2 regions of the Paenibacillus sp. GYB006 genome follow, and region 2 is predicted to be linked to the other one. Evidence: riboswitches for the same ligand, from Rfam matches in the RefSeq annotation. Region 2 holds a riboswitch; the other holds the start of a gene.

Region 1 (9,174 bases), on a different contig from region 2:
TAATAACGGCCGGTAAATCCACAATTTGTCCTGAGGCTGCATTAAATGCTCCAGACAATGCAGCAGGCAAATGGATATTAAAACCAGCTAATAGTCCTTGCACATAGGCAGACCACCCACTCGCAACAGAAGCGGCAGCTAAGCCGTACTCGAGTACAAGAGCCCAACCCATTAACCAGCCAAACACTTCACCAAAAGCGGCGTAACTGTATGCATAGGCACTGCCGGATATCGTTACCGTTGAAGCTAGTTCAGAATAACAAAGTGCTGCAAGAATACATACCAGGGCAGCAACAACAAATGAAATAACGAGTGCTGGACCGGCATTATCTGCGGCAGCAGTTCCCGTAACGACAAAGACACCCGTTCCGATAATCGCCCCTATTCCAAGGACGGTCAGATCAAAAGGGCCCAGCGATTTCTTTAGATTGTTATCCGTTTTTTGATTGGGGTCAAAATGTTTCTTACGTAATAAATCCATAAAGTCACTCCTAGATGTAAGTTGCCCTACTATTCGCAAGTTTCATAGCAATGCTGTTTTATTATCTAAATATGGAATGACCCTGTCAATGAATATTTAAAGGATTAAGCAAATCATTACACTTCTCTTACTCAATCTTCCATTTCCACTAGTATTACGCTATTTCCAGCATAAAAAAGACGCTGTATAGGTCCGTAAAAGGTACATATCAATCACAAAATTATCAATTCCTGTGTATAATGAAATTCAGGATGATGTCATCTGATGATGCGACCGATTTTGATGAGCGCTTAACTTATATGAATAGAAGATATTAGTAAGTATAAGTGTCTATAAAAAAAGTACTTGCTGTGATAGCGCTTCCTGTATTATGATAACAGCTACAGAGTTACAACAACTCATTTACTTACTAAAATATATCAGCTAATTGAATAATGGATCTTCGGGGTAGGGTGAAATTCCCAACCGGCGGTGACGCTTTTTAGCGAAGCCCGCGACTCAATTTTCTTATTATAGAAGATTGACTGATTTGGTGAAATTCCAAAGCCGACGGTACAGTCCGGATGAGAGAAGATCAAATATCGCAACGTGCCGTGTTATTTCGCATGTTTGTTTGATCAACCCCTATTGTTTTTGGCATGCAAAATGCTGAGATGATAGGGGTTTTGTTAACTGAAGATACCATTTTCAAATTCGATGGAGGAGTTTGATGATGGAAAACACTACCCACGCAAAAAGAAATTCAAGTTCGACTGGTTTTTGGCTGGTTGCCCTTGGGGCAGCTTTATGGGGAATAAGTCCCCTGTTTCGTATCAACTTGTTAGAACATCTGACTTCGATGCAAGTTGTTCTCGTAGAACATTTACTCGTATGTCTTGTCGCAGGTCCGATCCTTTGGAAGAATCGTCATGAATTGAAACACTTGAAGCTAAAGCACTACCTTGCCATGTTATTTATTTCATGGGGTGGATCTGCACTTGCGTCTGTTATCTTCACGATGGCACTGACAAACGGTGACTTAAATGCAGTAATCTTGCTGCAAAAAATGCAGCCTATCTTTGCTATTCTTTTAGCAAAATTGATCCTTAAAGAAACATTGCCACAAAAGTTTGGCGCTCTGTTTACCATAGCGATCATCGGTACGTATCTACTTACCTTTGGATTTCACTTACCTTTTGGTGAGGGAACCCAATGGCTCAAAATTGGCAGCATCTTGTCACTTTTAGCAGCTGCTCTATGGGGTGGATCCACAGTAATGGGCCGTCTGCTCCTTGGACAGATCCAGTATAGTACCGTTACTTCCATCCGGTATGTATTCGCCATTCCTTTGCTTGTTGGAATGACATGGATCGAAGGTGGAGTAACCAATCTTCCTCAAGCGGGTCCTGCACTTACCAGTATTATTATAAATTTACTCGCGCAAGCTTTACTGCCAGGACTACTTAGTCTGCTTCTGTACTATAAAGGTTTATCTTCAACGAAAGCATCTATGGCTACACTCGCTGAACTCAGTTTTCCGATGACAGGTATTATTGTAAACTGGCTTGCTTTTGGTGAAATGATTACACTAGCTCAGCTCGTAGGCTTTATCTTTATATGGTCCGTTCTGTTTATCCTAACGCGTCAGCAACAGACGAATCAGAACCAACTTTCTATAAACTAATAAAGGTCCGATCCTGCCATGTCTTCTGGACATGGCTTTTTTTCATGTGCGAGATAACGACAAAGCTCTTGCGTATGGTAAAATCATAATCAGAAAGGGATGATTGACATGAAAAACCAGTACACTTCCTATGATGCCGTAGGACTTGCTCAGCTCATCAGAGACCGGGAAACTTCACCTGCCGAGTTAATTCAAGCTGCAATAGAAAAAGTAGAAAACCAAAATACAAAAGTAAATGCCGTAGTACATACACGATATGAACAAGCTTTGAAAGAAGCTGAACAGGTGAGCATAATGGAGCAGCCTTTTGCAGGCGTTCCTATTTTGTTAAAAGATATTTCCCAAGCCATTGCCGGTGAACCGCTCACCTCTGGTTCTAAGCTGTTTAAACAGCACAAACCTTTATATGATTCTCATTTCGTTGCCAAGTTAAGAAAAGCCGGCTTTATTCCGATCGGGCATACCAATACACCGGAATTTGGCCTCAAAAATATTACCGAACCAAAGCTGCATGGACCCGCTCGGAATCCATGGAACACCATGCACTCCCCTGGCGGTTCCAGCGGAGGTTCCGCAGCGGCCGTGGCGTCTGGAATGGTTCCGATCGCTGGGGCTAGTGATGGCGGAGGATCCATTCGTATCCCTGCATCATTCAGCGGACTCTTTGGACTTAAACCGACCCGAGGACGTACACCGGTTGGCCCTGGTGTGGGTAGACAATGGCAAGGAGCCTCCATTGATTTTGCATTATCCAAGACGGTCAGAGACAGTGCTGCTCTTCTCGATGTACTCCAAGTCATTCAGAATGAAGCCGCTTTTCAAGTTCCGCTTTATCCAGGACGTTATCTCGAAGATATGTATGAGCCGCTTAAACGTAAATACCGAATTGCATATACTACCACTTCACCTGTTGGTACATCAGTGAGTGAAGATGCTATAGAAGCGGTACACAAACTGGTTCGCTTTTTAGAATCTGAAGGACATGTTATTGAAGAAAAACTGAGCCCTGTGAATGGGGTCCGTCTGATGGAGAACTATTACATGATGAACAGCGGTGAAATGGCGGCTATGGTTCTTGGCATGGAACGCGGACTTGGCAGATCCATTACTGCAGAAGATATCGAAATCGAAGGATGGGTTCTGCTTGAAGCAGGCCGTAAGTTATCTGCTGCCGAATTTGTCCACAGTTTAGCGGAATGGGATGTCGCTGCTGCTCAGATGGGTACGATTTATGATCGTTATGATTTTTACATTACACCAACCAATGCCTATCCAGCACCGCTTGTGGGAGAACTTACGCCTGGACCAGAAAAGATCGAGCACTTGCTTTCCGTGAGCGATTTACCAAAGGCTAAACAACAGGAACTTATCTATGAAATGTTCCTTCCAAGCTTGACCTATACCCCGTTTACACAGTTAGCTAATCTTACAGGCAATCCAGCGATGAGTCTTCCTATTCATCTAACAGAGTCAGGACTTCCCATCGGCGTACAAGTGATGGCCGCAAAGGGGCATGAGAATGAGTTATTCACCTTAGCTTCCTTACTCGAAAGTTCATCGCTTTGGGTAGATCTCATGGACAATCCCATGTTAAAAAATGAATAGGACGTGACAAATGGATATCTGGTCAGTGCATCTCCGTCCAATATTAGATTCGGGTAAAGACTGGATGCGAATCATACCCTTAATGAACTCTCAGCTGCAAGCTAAGATTCAGAAGTTTCGTCAGCCTGAAGATCAGCTGCGCACCCTTTGCGGTGAACTTCTTCTGCAAAGATATGCTTTAGAGCGGTGGAGAATCCCCCCCTCTGGGCTTGTTAAGAAATATAATGCTTATGGTAAACCAGAACTTGCAGGGTATCCTTCATGTCACTATAATATCTCTCATTCTGAAGATTGGGTCGTAGCCGCTTTTGATTATAAGCCGGTTGGGATCGATATTGAGACGGCCGCTAATCCCACAGAGATCTCTATTGCCGAGCGCTTCTTTTCACCTACTGAAGTCAGCCTGCTTCGGAAACAAAACGGGGAACAACAACAGCAATCTCTTTTTTACGATCTGTGGACGCTAAAGGAAAGTTATATTAAAGCAGAAGGTGCGGGGCTCTCGATTCCGCTTGACTCTTTTTCGTTTGAATTTCAGGAGCATAATCGGGAGCATAATAAAATAAAGTTCTATCGTTCGGGTAAACCGGATACCAGCTGGTATTTTAAACAATATAGGATTGCCCCCGGGTATGCTCTTGCCGTATGTGGGCGTGAGCCAGACTTTCCCGAACAAGTTGAAGCCGTTCGTTGGGATAAACTGATTTCAATAATTTGAAAAGGTAACTACATCGATATATAAAAAAGATAGGCGTAGTGCAGAGGGATGTCCCTTGCACTACGCCTATTTAAATTACACATACGTTTACGTTTACGTTTATGTATGCGTTGATATTGGTGTACTATACCAGTCTCTTTACTTCGCCTCACAGCTATGTTTAACGATATCTATTACTGATCATTTAAAATCAATTGGAAATTATTAATAAATCCATCCTCAGATCTAGTGCCTATTTCCTAAGCTTGCTTGTTATTAAGTTATTCATTTAAGGAATTCATTTGTGCCAGTTCCTTAGCATTTAGTTTTTTTACAACTTTATTTTTCTTCGTGTCAAAAGAATATCTAAATAACTTATAGAGATCAGATGGATACTCACTACTTGCATAATCAATGAATGAACCTTTTTTGTCCCAAAGTATAAATGCAGTAGAAATCGTTCTTGTTTCTCTTGGTACATAAGTAAATGTATTATAAAACACATTATAGACTGCGATTCTACTTAATGAGGGATCTCCATACGAGAAGGCAAGCTTTTGACCATTAGGAGACCACTTGTAAGCAGTCACGGTTTCAACTGGTTTCGAACTTTTCACCATACTATTAATCAGTTCGTAAGAACCATCTTTGAGATTAATGACATATAATTTGTTGTAGCCGAGACTCCCTGCTTGTAGCGCAAGAAATTTTTGGGTTGGGGATATGGAAATTGAATTAATCGAATCAAACTCATCTGTAAAATTTATAGTATAGTTTTGAGTCCCGTTTATAATCTCTACAGAATCTATCAGGGTGTCAGATGGAGGATTAGCCGACTTCTTCTTAGTAGCTATTACACTTACGTTATCCTGCTCAAATACAATCTTGTTTTTTGTTTCTTTTTTACTAGGCTTTTCTTTCGTTATGAAATATGAAGAGTTATCATTTGTTACCATTTGTGCTTTAGCTTCATTGCTAAAGTGTTGATTGAATTGAAAAACAGGAGAAACTAATGTGAAAGCTAACATTATTTTGAATATTCTTTTCAAGATTAAACCTCCCAATAAACTCACCTTTACACATTAGTATAATACAAGTAAAAATATTTTCAAAATAATGGAATTATTTCTAATTTGGACAATTAAGTTAAACCACCTGCGTTAATAAATGCACTTATGATTGCACAGCATCCAAACAAGATGAACCAAAATGCCCACTTGTTCTTCTTTCCCTTTTGCTTACTGATCAGTAGACCTACGATTCCCGTAATCAATATAATTACCGCTAAACTTGTTCCTACAATAAAGCCCGCCATCTTCCTTATCCCCCTTCAATGTTTCCTTAATAAAAACTCTCCCCCTCTAACCTCAGCGCTATAGCTCCTCCTTGCTTGTAAATAGGTAAATAATTTCCCCTCCGAAATTAAAGGAAAATCACTTTTGAAATTGCCTGAAACCTTTTTGAACTTAAAAACAAAGCCGTCATTTTCAGGAATAGAGATGATAACCCTTGCTCCCGTTCCTACACAGCGGATTCTTTCGGGTACAATCCGGGATCGAATTGTCATCCCTCTTCCCTTGTTAGACGAATCGATCTCTGAGAATTCACCTGTAAGTTCCAATTTAGATGAAGTTGAATTGATATGCAGCTTATCAACGATTAACTTCTCTCCAATAACACTAGAACCTACAATGCCTAGATCCAATTCTTGTATATTCCCTGATAACTCCGCTCTCCCAGATGTGATTCGGCACTTACAATTCATAGCACTCACTTCTTTAAAATACACCCGGCCACCAACTGTTGTGAGGTTCACCGAGTTCCATACCTTCTCAGGAAGATATACTTCCAGTATCGTACGACGAAATTGAAACCCAATCCTTATCGCTTCTTTTCTACCATCAACAATCCGCAGTTCATCAGACCTGATGTCAGTATAAAAAAGTCTGCTTTCAGGAAATTTGTTACTAGCTTTTTGAACAATCCGAATATCGTTTAACTCTGTGGGTAAAATTCGAATATCATCTGAGAGCCAATCTATCATCAAATGGCTAACTGAATAATGGATCGTTTGTTCTTTTCGTATCTCAAATTCACTCATTAAAGACACACGATCACTCCTATAATAAAACGTTTTTGTTTTATCAATCGATCTCCATGCTGTTCACCTTGTTCATCAATTCCCAAAGTATAAAGGTACTCACTGCAACGACGAGGGTTAACAGGGAAAACAGGATAGCATCATTTCCAAAACTTCCTATCATGGCATTTGCATATACTGCAGATAGAATGAAAGAGGTAACCATTGTTGTGGGTATAGACTTTTTTACAAAACCAATTCTCATGGCGATGATGCAAATACCATTTACGCTGATAGACAGTACAAGGATCATTTTAATTATGGACATCAATAGTTCAATTGAAAGTGTGTCACTTACGATAGGTATAAATGACTCCGTTAGACTAAAAATCAGAACTGCTGGAATATTACAGATGATCATGGCAACCGTAGTAAATAAGACCACTATTCCCACTTTAGCCAGAAGTACTTTTTTCCGATTGACTGGATATGAGAACAAAAGCACTAATCTTGTACCGCTATATTCCTCAATTACAAATCGTGAATACATTACAGAAGACAAAACGGAAAACACAATCATACTGACGATGGTAGTGAATAAAAAAATATTGGGGTAAGTCTGAAAATCCGGTTCATTCTCCACCTGCGCAACATAGGCAACAAAATACATAAAACCAATAAGTACAATTCCAAAAATGATACTAGCCGTAACATAAGAGCCAAGATGATTTCTTTTCATCTCCAATTTCATCATCCTAAGCAAACTGGTTACCTCCGCTCACGATATCAAAAAAGTAGTCTTCCAGGCCATTTTCAAACTGAGTCTTGATGTCCGCTAGAGGCATTTCCCTCTCTACTCTTCCTTCTGTAATAATCCCTACGATATCTGCAATATGTTCGATCTCTGAAATGATATGACTGGATAAAAGAATGGTCATACCATGGTCGTGCACTAGAGTAAGAAACAGGTTTCTCATCTCTCGAACAGCGACAGGATCAAGCCCATTAATAGGTTCGTCAAGAATGAGAAGTTTAGGATGATGAATGAATGATCTTGCAATTGCAAGTCGCTGGCGCATCCCTAAAGAAAATTTAGATACAGGCTTAGAACCGGTCCCCACGAGACCTACCATTTGCAACGCCTTGGATATGTCTGCCTCTTCCACATTCATATAAGCAAGATGCAAGCTTAAGTTCTCCTCAGCAGAGAGATGTTCAAAAAAAACGGGAACTTCAATTAGGCTGCCAACTTGCGTTAAGATTTTATTTCTCTCTTCCGTTACGTCCATGCCTAACACTTCTACTTTTCCAGCCGTTGGGGTAAGTAATCCAAGTAAAATCTTCATTACCGTTGTTTTTCCAGCACCATTTGGTCCTAAAAATCCATAGATAACTCCTTCAGGAACAGACATTCTGCAGGATTGAATCACTTCCTTATCTAAAAAAAACTTCGATAAACCCTCTGTTTTTACTGCAAAGTTACTACTCATCCGAACTGTACCCTGCAATATCCGAATGACGTTCCGTAATTTTATGAAGCAATTGATCACTGACAATATCTGCGCCCAGAACCCTCATCATGTGTTGTAAAAAATGTAGTCGATCCACTGTTTCCTCATGCCCCCGTCCAAACAATAGCGGATTTATCCAGATATTCACGAGTAACATAAAGACCTCAGCACACTCTATTGGAAAATCCGTGGTGATGGATCCATCCTCTTTTCCCTCCATCATGATCCTTGCAATAATCGGGGCATCTTTTTTCACACCTTCCTGAATACCTGTCACTACAAATTGCGGATTCTTAATCTGTGTACTTAGTACTCCGTCCATGGAATGGGCGTCTGGATCAGCTACAATATGTTCTAAAATCTCAACTAATTTCTCGCGCGCATTTGAGGCTTGTGTATTTTGAATTAGATCATCCAGCATCTTTGCAGCATAACTGAATTGTTTGTTCATTACCGCATCAAGGATGTCTTCTTTCGATTTGAAATGATGATAAATAGCCCCTTTGGACATTCCAAGTTCATCAATAATATCTTGTATGCTTGTTTTCTCGAATCCTTTTTCCGTAAACAGTTTGGATGAGACTGCAAGGATTTGCTCCAATGTCTGTTCTGGATATTTATTTCTAGCCATATTAGCCTCCCTCTTTTTAATACCGACCGTTGGTATCTATAATAAAATACGAACCATATAATGTCAATAAAAGTAAAAATAAACATAAAAAAAGAACTGTATCTCTACAGCTCTTTTACTTTCTTTTAATAAACTCAGGAGTCGAATATAACTAGGTTATATATTCTAATTTGGTTATCCTTTTCGCCCTTGTACTTAACTGTGATGAATCCTACAAATAAATAAACTTTTTTACATTTGATGTGTTTGTATTACAGCAAGTGATTTTTGAAATCTATATATTATTAAAATAAAACGAAGGAGCTATCAAAATGATTAGAAAATTATGCTTAGCATTACTGCTCTTAAGCTTCACGAATGTCACATTTTCAGAACCGAGTTCAGCAGCTACCAAGATCATAAAAACAAAAATCGAAGTTTCAAAGACATTCTTGGATCACAATATCGCTAGGCCTCAAAGTGATGGAAGCTTTCATAATGGTTTGTTACTATCCGAACAATCAGAT
Region 2 (5,675 bases):
TCAAAATACGGAGCATGATCAGGAAGTGTACCCATTTGATAATTGCCGGCAATTTTCAGAATTTGTAGACCTCTCTGCTGTTCTGTATATTCTTGTTTTAGCTCCTCGAGGGCACCAGCCACGATATCTTGAGACTCGTTAACGATTTCCGAGAGCTGCTTAACGCCCAGCCCTTCCTCTCCCGCTAAAAACAAAAGTCCCTCAATAATCGATTTCAATGTTCGCAAGTCCATCGATCTGTTTTTCCCCTCTCCATTCCATCACGATATCTTCAAACAATCGTTCCTGGTAACATACAATTTTTTTCATTTTCATCAACTCCAAAATCGCTAAAAACGTTACTACAACTTCTTGACGAATCATTTCTTCATGAAAAAGCTTGGAAAATAACATCTTCCCGCCATAACCTTTGGCTTGCAGTGCTCCTGCCACATCACGAATCCGATCTTTAACCGATATTTCATCCCGATGAATTTTAGCCACAGCTGGCTGCCTAGAAGATCTGCTTAGCGCTTTTTGAAAAGCCGCTATTAAATCTGAGGTATGCAGTCCCTGCACCGGATTACTTGGCTCTACCTGAACGTATGGAGTCAGGTCTTCCGGCTCCTTAGAGAAGATCAAACTTCTCTCAGATTCCCTTTCATGCAGATGACGGGCAATTCCTTTAAATTTACGGTATTCCATGAGTCGCTGTACAAGTTCTGCACGAGGATCATACATTTCCTCTTCCATGTAGTCATCATAGATTTCATCATCCGCAAACACCGGTGGTTTGGGGAGAAGTATTTTGGATTTAATCGCAAGCAAGGTTGCCGCCATGACAAGAAATTCACTTGTAATATCAAGTTCCAATTCCTGCATGGAATGAATGTAGTCCATATATTGATCTGTAATATGACTGATCGGAATATCTTGGATGTCAATTTCATGTTTGTCAATCAAGTGCAATAAAAGGTCCAAAGGTCCTTCAAACGTTTCAAGCTTATAGGTTACAACCGTCAATGGACGCATCCTCCCGCTACAGTTACAAAATACAAGAACCCTGCCCCCGCATCTCTTGTATTGTAACAAAAGATACGAGTACAGGGCACTACATTAAATAAGCACTATTTTAGCTGTTTCGTCAAGTTTGCCATTTCAATTGCTGCTACTGCCGCGTCCCAACCTTTATTACCTGCCTTGGTTCCAGAACGCTCAATCGCTTGCTCTATGTTCTCTGTTGAAACCAGTCCGAAGATGGTAGGAACACCTGTTTTCAGGTTAATTGCCGCAACTCCTTTGGACATTTCATTACATACATAATCATAGTGGGTTGTTGAGCCTCGGATGACGGTAGCCAGTGTGACAACTGCGTCATATTTGCCGCTCTCCGCCATCTTTTGGGCTACAAGCGGAATTTCAAAAGCACCAGGAACCCATGCCACATCGACTTCATCATCTTTTACTCCATGGCGCTTGAAAGCATCGAGTGAAGCGGATAATAACTTACTTGTTAAAAACTCGTTAAACCGAGCTACCACAACTCCATATCGTAATCCCTCAGATACTAAGTTTCCCTCAAAAACATTTGCCATAATCTACATCTCCCTTTCGTGTCGTTTACAACTCTTTATTCTCGTTCTGTTCCATATCATCAAACGTTAACATATGACCGAGCTTTGCCTGCTTCGTATGGAGATAGGAAATATTCTCTACGTTCTCTGCAATTTGAATGGAAACACGTTCCACAACTTCGAGACCATATCCTTCCAGACCTTTGATCTTACGCGGATTGTTGGTAAGAAGCTTGATTTTACTAATTCCAAGGTCTTTTAGAATTTGAGCGCCAATGCCGTAATCCCTTAGATCAGCTGGAAAACCAAGTTTTAAATTTGCATCAACGGTATCGAGTCCCTGTTCCTGTAGCTTATAAGCTTTTAATTTATTAATAAGTCCAATTCCTCGTCCTTCTTGCCGCATATAGAGCAGAACGCCGCTTCCATTGTCGTGAATTTGGCGAAGAGCTGCTTCAAATTGAGGACCACAGTCACATCTGTGAGAGTGGAAAACATCGCCTGTCAGACATTCAGAGTGGACACGCACCAGTACAGGTTCATCTGTATTCAGCTCCCCTTTGACAAGAGCGATATGCTCTTTGTTATCTACTTCATTGGTATAAGCGATGGCCTGGAACACTCCAAAATCGGTAGGCATCCGAACACTAACTTCCCTTGTTACAAGTCTTTCTTGCGAGTTGCGATAAGCAATCATATCTTTAATGGTAATTAGTTTTAGATCATGTTTCTTAGCCATTTCAAATAGATCAGGCAGACGTGCCATCGATCCATCTTCTTTGATAATTTCACATATGACACCAGCTGGATAAGCTCCGCTCATTCGTGCAAGATCTACAGCGGCTTCCGTGTGTCCGGCTCGTCTTAATACCCCGCCTTTTTTCGCAATTAAAGGAAACATATGCCCTGGTTTTCTGAAATCTTCTCCTACAGCCTCAGGATCAATAAGCGACTTCACCGTCATTGAACGTTCTTGCGCCGAAATTCCTGTCGTTGTCAGCTTATGATCTACAGATACCGTAAAGGCTGTACCATGAAAATCTGTATTATGCTGAACCATAGGTTTTAAATCCAGCTCATTTGCTCGTTCTTGCGTAATCGGAACACATACGAGGCCACGGCCCTCCGTAATCATAAAATTAATGACTTCTGGCGTAGCCAGTTCAGCCAGGGCAACGAAGTCCCCTTCATTCTCACGGTCTTCATCATCAACGACGATAACGACCTTTCCTTTTTGTAGATCCTGAATCGCTTCTTCTACTGTATGAAAATGAAATGTACTTTCCATCGTGATTACCTGCTTTCACTTGATAGTCTTGTAATGATGTATGAATTTTTTTATGAAAAACCATGATTGCTTAAAAACTCATAACTGAGTCCAGCAGATTGATCCTTCTGTGAAGGTCCGTTATTTTCATGATATCCGAGTAAATGGTTCACATATTTTCCGATCACATCACATTCAATATTGACAAGATCACCCGTATTTCGATAAGCCAGCACCGTCTGATCTAGCGTATGAGGAATGATGGAGACTGTAAAAGCACTTCCCGTAACATCCACAACGGTTAAGCTGGTTCCTTCCACCGTGATCGATCCTTTCGGAATAATATAGCGAAATACTTCTGTATTCACCGGAGCTATTTCAAATACGACCGCATTTTGGTCTCGTTTAATAGATATAATATGGGCTGTACCATCAACATGACCTTGCACAATGTGACCACCAAATCGACCTTTTGCAGACATCGCCCTTTCAAGGTTAACCGGACTTCCCTTTGCCAGTAATTTCAGATTCGTATGTCTATAAGTCTCAGGCATCACATCGGCCAAAAATCCGGAAGCTTCGATCGACGTAGCGGTTAGACATACTCCATTTACAGCTACACTGTCACCAATGTTTAAATCCTCCATAACCCGTTTAGCTGAAATACCAAGCACCATCGCTTCGCCCTTCCGGCCTATACTCCGTACTTTTCCTACTTCTTCAACTAAGCCGGTAAACAAAACACATCACTCCTTATCCACTTTCCGCCAGACGGGCACACCTGAAATACGGATATTGTCATCCAGCATTTCTACCTCAAGATTCCTCAGCGTAATCGCTTCACTCATACGTTCTACTCCTTCAAAATGGAAGCTTCCGAGGTTCTTATAACCACCGACAATTTTAGGGGCCATGAACATAACGAGCCGATCCACGAGCTTATTCTCCAGCATAGCACCGTTTAATGTACCTCCGCCTTCAAGCAAGATCGAACCAATTTCAAGTTCACTAAGTTTACGAAGTGCGGCCAGAAGATCAACCCTTGGACCTGTGCCAGAGCAAATGACCTGAACACCTTGTTTCTCAAAATAATCAACGCGCTCCTTATCCGCTCCTTCTGTTGTAATCAGAATGGTGGGTGCAAGACCGTCTTTCACTACCTTCGAGTCCCTAGGGGTTCGAAGCTGAGAATCTATGATGATCCGCACGGGATTCACTCCATCCACATCTAACCGGGTTGTTAACTCGGGATTGTCTGCTATTACTGTCCCTACCCCGACCATAATTCCTTGATGACGATGCCGGAGCATGTGAACATTCTCTCTCGCTTTTTTATTTGAAATCCACTTACTATCTCCACTTTTGGCAGCAATTTTCCCATCTAGAGTGGAAGCTGTCTTCAGCGTTACAAAAGGAAGCCCTGTCGTAATATACTTAAAAAACTTTTCGTTAAGATATCTCGCACGGTCTTCAAGCAATCCCACTTCAACTTCAATTCCTTGCTCCCGAAGCATAGAGATTCCTTTACCCGCAACCTCATGATTCGGATCCTCGCAAGCAATGATCACTTTTTTCACCTTGGCTCTGATCAGCTTTTCACTGCATGGAGGTGTTTTACCGTAATGAGAGCAAGGTTCTAAGGTAACATAAACGGTACTTCCCTCCGCTTCCGTCCCAGCCATCTCAAGAGCATGTACTTCCGCATGGCCCTTACCTCTTTGCAGATGAGTACCGAGCCCAACCATTCGGCCGTTTTTGACAATAACACAACCTACAACCGGATTAATTCCTGTCTGCCCCTGTGCCCTTTCTGCCATTTCGAGTGCAAGTGTCATGTAGAACTCATCATTCATTACATCCATATTGATCACCCCATTTCACTGTACCTCTTCCATGCAATAGATAACAAAAAAGACCCTCAACCGATAAATAATATCGGACGGGGGCCCTGAGAGAACGACGAATAAAAGCATAACAAATCAAAATCGCTAATAAGCAGCTCTTCATCATAGGTATGCCAAATAAATGACATAGCAAATAGAAAAACTTCTGCTAACTCAACTGATTTGAAAGCTAGTATATAAACAGATAACGTCTATGTACTTTCTATTCCTTCTCTCATCCAGACTATACTGTCGGTTCCGGAGTTTCACCAGATCCACCGTAAGCATACGCTTAGCGGGTCACGGACTTAGACTGATCCATATTACAATTACGTACCATGGAGGTCATCACCGCCGGTAGGGAATTTCGCCCTGCCCCGAAGGAAAATCGATATGAAATTGTAAAAAGCTTAATGAAATAGTAGCACCCTACTCTATAAAAATCAACAGGGTCTATAAATAATTCAATCCATAAATAAAAAAACACCCCTGATTAGGGGTGTTTACGGGTTAAATCCTATTCAACATCAAATACTTTAACCTCTACCATCTTGTCCCCATTTTTCATGTTAAGGGCTGTTTCAAGACCTGAAGTTACTTTACCAAATACAGTGTGAACACCATCTAAATGTGGTTGTGGTTCATGTACAATGAAAAACTGACTGGAGCCAGTATCTCTACCTGCATGAGCCATAGACAGAGAACCTGCCACATGTTTATGAGGATTTCCTGCAGTCTCACATTTGATCGTAGTTCCACTACCGCCCATACCCGTACCTGTAGGGTCTCCACCTTGACTAACAAAACCTGGGATTACTCTGTGGAAGATAACTCCATCATAAAATCCTTCATTAGCCAATTTCTCGAAGTTTGCTACTGTGTTAGGCGCTTCATTTGGGTAAAATTCAAGTTCCATTTTTTCCCCGTTTTCCATAACAATATATCCTTTTTTAGCCATTGTAATTCCTCCTA

Evidence for each region. Region 2 has a riboswitch for FMN ahead of ribD (bifunctional diaminohydroxyphosphoribosylaminopyrimidine deaminase/5-amino-6-(5-phosphoribosylamino)uracil reductase RibD). Riboswitches for the same ligand answer to the same signal wherever they lie in the genome.
Region 1: another riboswitch for FMN. It lies ahead of PV403_RS06325 (DMT family transporter); the one in region 2 lies ahead of ribD (bifunctional diaminohydroxyphosphoribosylaminopyrimidine deaminase/5-amino-6-(5-phosphoribosylamino)uracil reductase RibD).

The regions. Positions count from the first base shown of each region.
Region 1 covers NZ_JARBDA010000002.1:178,549-187,722, reverse strand. The annotation lists gene PV403_RS06330 (amino acid permease) at 1-481, opposite strand, end outside; FMN riboswitch at 916-1,060, shown strand; gene PV403_RS06325 (DMT family transporter) at 1,194-2,144, shown strand; gene PV403_RS06320 (amidase) at 2,253-3,749, shown strand; gene PV403_RS06315 (4'-phosphopantetheinyl transferase family protein) at 3,760-4,467, shown strand; gene PV403_RS06310 (hypothetical protein) at 4,728-5,495, opposite strand; gene PV403_RS06305 (hypothetical protein) at 5,588-5,761, opposite strand; gene PV403_RS06300 (DUF4097 family beta strand repeat-containing protein) at 5,777-6,547, opposite strand; gene PV403_RS06295 (ABC transporter permease) at 6,591-7,265, opposite strand; gene PV403_RS06290 (ABC transporter ATP-binding protein) at 7,282-8,016, opposite strand; gene PV403_RS06285 (TetR/AcrR family transcriptional regulator) at 8,009-8,668, opposite strand; gene PV403_RS06280 (WG repeat-containing protein) at 8,980-9,174, shown strand, end outside.
Region 2 covers NZ_JARBDA010000036.1:544-6,218, forward strand. The annotation lists gene scpB (SMC-Scp complex subunit ScpB) at 1-233, opposite strand, end outside; gene PV403_RS24655 (segregation and condensation protein A) at 202-1,002, opposite strand; gene ribH (6,7-dimethyl-8-ribityllumazine synthase) at 1,107-1,574, opposite strand; gene PV403_RS24665 (bifunctional 3,4-dihydroxy-2-butanone-4-phosphate synthase/GTP cyclohydrolase II) at 1,600-2,841, opposite strand; gene ribE (riboflavin synthase) at 2,892-3,560, opposite strand; gene ribD (bifunctional diaminohydroxyphosphoribosylaminopyrimidine deaminase/5-amino-6-(5-phosphoribosylamino)uracil reductase RibD) at 3,567-4,682, opposite strand; FMN riboswitch at 4,927-5,092, opposite strand; gene PV403_RS24680 (peptidylprolyl isomerase) at 5,221-5,661, opposite strand.